Regions from separate parts of the Paraburkholderia sp. RCC_158 genome, predicted to be linked through region 2. Evidence: riboswitches for the same ligand, from Rfam matches in the RefSeq annotation. Region 2 holds a riboswitch; the other holds the start of a gene.
The links. Region 2 has a riboswitch for thiamine pyrophosphate ahead of AB6809_RS26695 (FAD-dependent oxidoreductase). Riboswitches for the same ligand answer to the same signal wherever they lie in the genome.
Positions count from the first base shown of each region.

Region 1: another riboswitch for thiamine pyrophosphate. It lies ahead of thiC (phosphomethylpyrimidine synthase ThiC); the one in region 2 lies ahead of AB6809_RS26695 (FAD-dependent oxidoreductase).

Region 1 covers NZ_JBFUPM010000002.1:441,179-444,586, forward strand. The annotation lists gene thiC (phosphomethylpyrimidine synthase ThiC) at 1-1,449, opposite strand, end outside; TPP riboswitch at 1,581-1,699, opposite strand; gene AB6809_RS06370 (GreA/GreB family elongation factor) at 1,921-2,340, opposite strand; gene AB6809_RS06375 (DUF1223 domain-containing protein) at 2,914-3,408, shown strand, end outside.
Region 2 covers NZ_JBFUPM010000017.1:80,615-84,022, reverse strand. The annotation lists gene AB6809_RS26705 (thiazole synthase) at 1-165, opposite strand, end outside; gene thiS (sulfur carrier protein ThiS) at 295-492, opposite strand; gene AB6809_RS26695 (FAD-dependent oxidoreductase) at 562-1,692, opposite strand; TPP riboswitch at 1,912-2,035, opposite strand; gene AB6809_RS26690 (ABC transporter ATP-binding protein/permease) at 2,452-3,408, shown strand, end outside.

The DNA of each region.
Region 1 (3,408 bases), on a different contig from region 2:
GTCGTAACCCGGCGCGATGTCGGTGGTGAGCGGCCCGAGCGTGTAGAACGGCGCTTCGTCGCACCATTCCAGTTGCAGGTCCATGTTCTCCTTGATCAACTGCATCGGCACGTGGCCGGGGCCTTCGATCATCGTCTGCACGTCGTGCTTCCACGCGATCTGCGTGAGTTCGCCGAGCGTCTTCAGTTCGCCGAGCTGCGCTTCATCGTTCGCGTCGTAAATGGAACCGGGGCGCAAGCCGTCGCCGAGCGAGAAGGCCACGTCATACGCCTTCATGATTTCGCAAATGTCTTCGAAATGCTCGTACAGGAAGCTTTCCTTGTGATGCGCGAGGCACCACTTCGCCATGATCGAGCCGCCGCGCGACACGATGCCGGTCATGCGCTTCGCCGTCAGCGGCACGTATTGCAGACGCACGCCCGCGTGAATCGTGAAGTAGTCGACGCCCTGTTCGGCCTGCTCGATCAGCGTGTCACGGAAGATTTCCCACGTCAGGTCTTCGGCCTTGCCGTTGACCTTTTCGAGCGCCTGATAGATCGGCACCGTGCCGATCGGCACCGGCGAATTGCGGATGATCCACTCGCGCGTTTCGTGAATGTGCTTGCCGGTGGACAGATCCATCACCGTGTCGCCGCCCCAGCGGATCGCCCACGTCATCTTGTCGACTTCCTCGCCGATCGAAGACGTCACGGCCGAGTTGCCGATGTTCGCGTTCACCTTCACGAGGAAGTTGCGGCCGATGATCATCGGCTCGCTTTCCGGGTGATTGATGTTGTTCGGAATAATCGCGCGGCCGCGCGCCACTTCTTCGCGCACGAATTCCGGCGTGATTTCGGTGACGCCGTTCGGACCGAACGCGCTTGCACCGAACGCCTGGCCCGGATGCTGGCGGCCCATCATCGCGGCGAGCTTTTCGCCGTTCGGGCCGCTCGTCTTCAGGCTCTCCAGATATTCGGCGCGGCGCTGGTTTTCGCGGATCGCGATGTATTCCATCTCCGGCGTGATGATGCCTTTACGCGCGTAGTGCATCTGCGAAACGTTTTTGCCGGGGATCGCGCGGCGCGGCGTGCGATGCAGGCCCTGGAAGCGCAGATCGGCGGTAGCGGTGTCGGCCGCGCGTTCGCGGCTGAAGTCGCTCGACAGACCCGTCAACGCTTCCGTGTCGCCGCGTTCCTCGATCCAGCGCTGACGCAGTGCGGGCAAGCCGGCGCGAATGTCGATCTTCGCGTCGGGATCGGAGTAGGGGCCCGACGTATCGTAGACATAGACCGGCGGATTCTTTTCGCCGCCGAAGCTGTCGGGCGTATCCGCCTGGCTGATCTCGCGCATCGGCACGCGGATGTCGGGACGCGAGCCCGTCACGTAGACCTTGCGTGAGTTGGGCAGCGGCGCGACGGCAGCTTCATCGACGTGGGCGTCGGCGGAAAGGAACTTCGGATTGGCGTTCATGCATGTTCTCCGTGTGTCGGCCGGAGTTAAGCGCAATGACGCCTTGCTCCGGTCCCATTCAATGTGGGGCCGCTAAGCAGGAGACGAGATGGAAGTAGTCGGAATTCGCGAGAGGTGAGGCTAGAGACTGGCTGCGAAATCCGTACGCTTCCCTGCGCTGGCATTATCCAGATCAGGTTCAAAGGGTATTTCTCACCCACGTGGCACGGACCTCCGACTTCCGTGCAACGCAGGACCCCCGCGTTAGCAGCGCACACGATACACCGGGCGGGCGCTGCTTGGCAACCCGCGCGCGATGCGTGAGTGCTAATGCGGGGCAGCGCGCGGTGGTTTGCTCGGCGGCTGCGGGCGGAGAATCGCTGCGCTCTTGCATGCGCGATTTACGCACTATGCTTGTAGTGACGCGGCATGCAGAACGCAGAACGCGGAATGCAGCACGCTATGACGCGCCGCAGCACCGGCACGGGTTGCTTAACGCGTGAAGTCGTCCGCAGCTTCCGGCTGATACAGGATTTTCTCGAGCTTCAGCACTTTTTCGGCGCCGCTCGGCGGCATGAAGTGAATGTGCTCGCCGCGCTTCGCGCCGAGCAGCGCGAGGCCCACCGGCGAAAAAACATTCAGGCGGCCATGAGCGAAGTCGGCGTCGGGCGGATAGACGACCGTCCACGTCATCTGCTCGCCGCTGCTTTCGTCGACGAGCGTGGCCTGCGAGTTCATCGTGACCACGTTCGCCGGAATTTCGCGGGAGTCCACGATCACGGCGCGCTCCAGTACGTCGTCGAGCATCTCCTGAAAACGGGCGTTCGCGCCGGGCGCGGCGGCGTGCTTCTCAAGACGCGCGACGTCGAGTTCGGTGAGGTAACACTGCTTGGTCCTTCTGGTCGTCTTCACGGCGGCTACTCCAATTCGATCTGCAATCTCTGTACGAGAATAGGTCATGCGGATGGGATCGGCCCGGCGCTCCGACAGTCCCTTGAGGGACGACGCAGCTTCAGGCAAGGAGCAGGCTGCGTCAGTCGGGGTGCCGGGCGGCGAGAAGCGGAACCGTTGCCGGCAGAAGCGTTCGCGACGGTTCGCCGGCCCTTTGCGGCGCGAGTTCCACGCGCGCGCAGCCGGTTGCGCCACGAGGGCGCAAGCGGGTGAAGGCACGGGAAGTCGGAAAGCGCATGAGTGGCCGGCGGTTATCGAATGAAGTGGGTGGCGCGCCGCTTGAAAACAGAGTCATGAGAAGACCACAGCAAAGCGGCGCGATCGACACAAGCATGTTAGCACGGCGTCTTTCAGCGACCTTGGCGGACATTTCGTTGTTGTAAGTCGCAGTGTAGAAAGTTGGCGACATCGCGCAAGCATGCTTTGAGGCCGCCCGCAAACAACACAAAACAAACGGGCGAAAAAAATTTGCGGCGCGGTGTCATAACCGGCGACGCGCTTCGACAAACGTGCAGATCCTGATCGGAGCACGTCATGCAAACAGTCATCAAACGCCGGGCGCATCGGCCGTTCAAGCGGGCCGTCGCACTCGTTGCCGCGCTCGCGTTGTTGTGCGCGAGCGGCCTCGTGAGCGCGGCGAGTGCGATGTGCAGCGCGCGCAGTCCCGCCCATCGCGTGGCGCTCGTCGAGCTTTACAGCAGCGAAGGCTGCAATAGCTGTCCGCCTGCCGACGCGTGGCTCGGTCAATGGAAGAACAGCGGCGCCACGCGAAGCGTCGTGCCGCTGGCGTTGCACGTCGACTACTGGAACGGTCTCGGTTGGACCGACCGTTTCTCGCAGCACCGTTTCACCGAGCGTCAGCAGACGCTTACCGATCTTGCCGGCGGCCACACGATCTATACGCCTGAAGTGTTCGTCGGCGGACGCGAGTTGCGGACGTGGTCGCAGCAGGACAGTTTTCAAAGCCGCGTCGACAAGCTGATCGCCGAGCCGGCGCAAGCCAACATCGCGCTCGACATGAAGCCGCAG
Region 2 (3,408 bases):
GTTCATCTGCCGGCGCAGCGCGACGGTCACCATGCCGGGGCGCGCGGCGTCGATCGAATCGGACAGCGATTGCAGCGACGGATAGCGCGACGTGCCGAGCAGCACCCGGCTCGCGAAGGGTTGGCCGTAGAGCGTGAGCGCGTCGGCGGTTTGGGGGGAAGTCATTTGCATCATCTGGTCTCCGGCAAGGCGGGGCGGGCGGCGATTGCTCGTGATCGTGCGTGGTCGTGCGTGGTTGTGTTCGCTCGTCTGCGATTGCGTGATCGGCTGGCTTGGTTTGGCGCGGCAACGCGCTCAACCGCCGGCCACAGGCTGCACGACGTCCAGCTTGTCGCCCGGCTGCAATGCGCGCGCCGCATGCTGCGTGCGCGCGACGAAATCGCCGTTCAGCGCGACGGCGAACGGCGGCCGCGCGCCGTACGCAGCGAGCGCATCGGCGACAGTCGCGCCCTCGGGCAACGACAACGGCTTCTGATTGATATGAATGTCCATGGTGTTCGAATACGGTTCAGTCGATGGCAATTGCGCAGGCGTTCGCAGCGTCGCGCCGGCAACCGGTGCTCACGCGGGCTCCCGCGCGCGCTGCTCGTGGAACAGTTCGCTCCAGCGCGCGGCGCGCCGCCAGTCCGCGAACGCGTCGGCGTCGCCGATGCGTCCGTCCAGCAGCGCCGCCGCGAAGCGCGCGGCTTCGTCGGCGACCTCGGGCACGATCATGTAGCCGTGCCGGTACAGCCCGTTCACGCGCAGCGTCTGCGCGCCGTCCCACAACAGCGCCGGCCGATGATCGGGCAAGGTCGGACGGCACTGCGAATTCAGCTCGAGAATGCGCGCCTCGCCGAAGCCCGGATGCACGGAAAACGCCGCGCTCAGCAGCTCCAGCGCGGATCGCACGCTGACGGGCGACATGTCCTCGCCTTCCACCTCGGTGGCGCCGATCACATACAAATCGTCCTGCTTCGGCGCGATGTAGAGCGGATAGCGCGGATGCAGCAGCCGCACCGGCCGCGTCAGATTAATGCCGGGCGCGTGCACGCGCGCGACTTCGCCGCGGATGCCGCGCAGCGTCGGCAGCACGGGTTTCGCGCCGAGACCGCGGCAGTCGATGGTGATGCGCGCAGGCGGCAGCGCCCCATCGAGCGCGGGCGTATTCCAATGCGTTTGTACGCCGCGTTGCCCGAGACCCGCCGCCAACGCGCGCAGCACCTGGCGATTGTCCAGTTGACCTTCGCGCGGCAGCAGCCAGCCCTGATTGAAGCGCCCCGCGAGCGCAGGTTCGGCGGCACCGAGTTGCGCGCCGGCCAGCGTGACGAAGCCGCCGTCCAGCAGTTCGGCCGGCGCGTTCGAGCGCACCCGTCTTTCGAACAACGGCGCCTCGGTCCGATCCGCGTGATGCCAGACGACGAGCGTGCCATTGCGCTGGAAAAACACCGGCTCGGGCAACCCGGCCAGCACTTGCGGCCAGGTTTCGAGCGATGCGGCGCCGAGACGCGTAATCAGAAGTTCGGCGCTGGCGGCTTCGGCAAGCGGCGCGAGCATGGCGGCCGCGACCCACGCGGCAGCCTGCGAGCCGTCGGCGTCGCCGCGCTCATAAAGCGCCACGCGATGTCCTTCTCCGGCGAGCCGCCACGCGACGAGGCGCCCGCACAGACCGCCGCCGAGCACAGCGAAATCGGGTTGTGCGGCGCGGCTCATCGTGCGCGCTCCGCTTCGATACGACGGACAAAAGCAATGCAGCGCGCGTCAAGAACGGCGCGACAAGGAGCAAAACACATAACTGAACAATAGGCGGTCATCGAGTCCTTTCCGTACGGCCGACAAAAAGCGCGTACCCAGGACGAAACCGGCGGGCAAGGCCGGCCAGGCAACATGCGTACTCCAATGAAGTACGCCGCCCGGCGGGGAATGGAAGACTGGCTGCTTCCGGAAACTTCCCGCGCCGGTATTACCCGGATCGGGTGCAAAGGGTCTCTCTCAGCCTCGCAGCCGCAGCGTGAGAATCACGCCGCTCAAGTGCAAAGCACCCCTGTTTCGTCGAAGGTCATTAGACCATAAAAGGCGCGGCGCTCGCAAACGAGCGGCGCATCGCGCCGCGCGCGGCTTGATCCGGCACCACCTTTTGCGCCTTACGCTTTAGCCGGATGAGCGGCCCACCGCTCTGGCACAATGCCACGAGAGATGACGCGGAAAACGCGGCATCGCGCGAACGGTCGGCGGTTATGTCGCGGCGGCGCTCGCGCAGAGGCGGCAGCAATGACTGCCGGCTTTGCGCCGGCGCCGCGAATTAATTTTCGCTTAAGGGCTTCGCGCCAGAATCGGCAGTCGCCGCGGCGCCCGGCCGTCAGCCGCCGTGACCGCGCAGATACGCACAGACAAGACACGACAGATACGAAGACCCGCGAGGGGTCGGCCCGCGTGGACCGGCCCGAATCGAACAGCATTCCCAGGACGCTCATGACAACGAATACTTCTGTCAGCCCCGCGCTGCCGCCCGACGAGAAAGTCTCCGCATGGAGCCTCATCAAGCCTTACTGGGTGTCGGAAGAAAAAAAGACGGCGTGGGGGATGCTCATCGCGATCATTGCGATGAACCTCGCGGTGGTGTGGATCAACGTCCGCCTGAACCGCTGGAGCGCCGACTTCTATAACGCGCTGCAAACCAAGAACGTGCGCGACTTCCCGCATCTGCTGATGATCTTTTCCGGGCTCGCGTTCGGCTACATCATCCTCGCGGTGTACGGACGCTATATGCGCCAGATGCTCGGCTTTCGCTGGCGTCAGTGGCTGACGACGCGCTATCTGAACGAGTGGCTGCACGACAGCGCGTTTTACCGGATCGAGCGCGACCGCCTCGCCGACAACCCAGACCAGCGGATCAGCGACGACCTGCAGTCGTTCGCCACGACCACGCTGTCGCTCACGCTCGATCTGCTGTCCACGGTCGTCACGCTCGTCTCGTTCATCACGATCCTGTGGGCGCTGGCCGGCGCGCTGACCATCACGCTCGGCGGCGTGCCGCTGCAGATTCCCGGCTACATGGTGTGGGCAGCCGCGCTGTACGCAGTGGTCGGCTCGCTCGTGATCCAGAAAGTCGGTCATCCGCTCGTGCCGATCAACTATCAGGCGCAGAAAGTCGAGGCCGATTTCCGTTTCGGCCTGATCCGCCTGCGCGAGAACGCCGAGCAGATCGCGTTCTACAACGGCATGGACACGGAGAAGACGAACGCCCATTCGCTGTTCGGCCGCATCCGCGATAACTGGTGGCAGGTCATGAAGTACACGAAGCGGCTCACCTTCGTGCTGAGCTTCTACGGTCAGATCGCGATCATCTTTCCGCTCGTCGTCGCCGCGCCGCGTTACTTCGCGGGCGCCTTCACGTTCGGTGTGCTGATGCAAATCTCCAGCGCATTC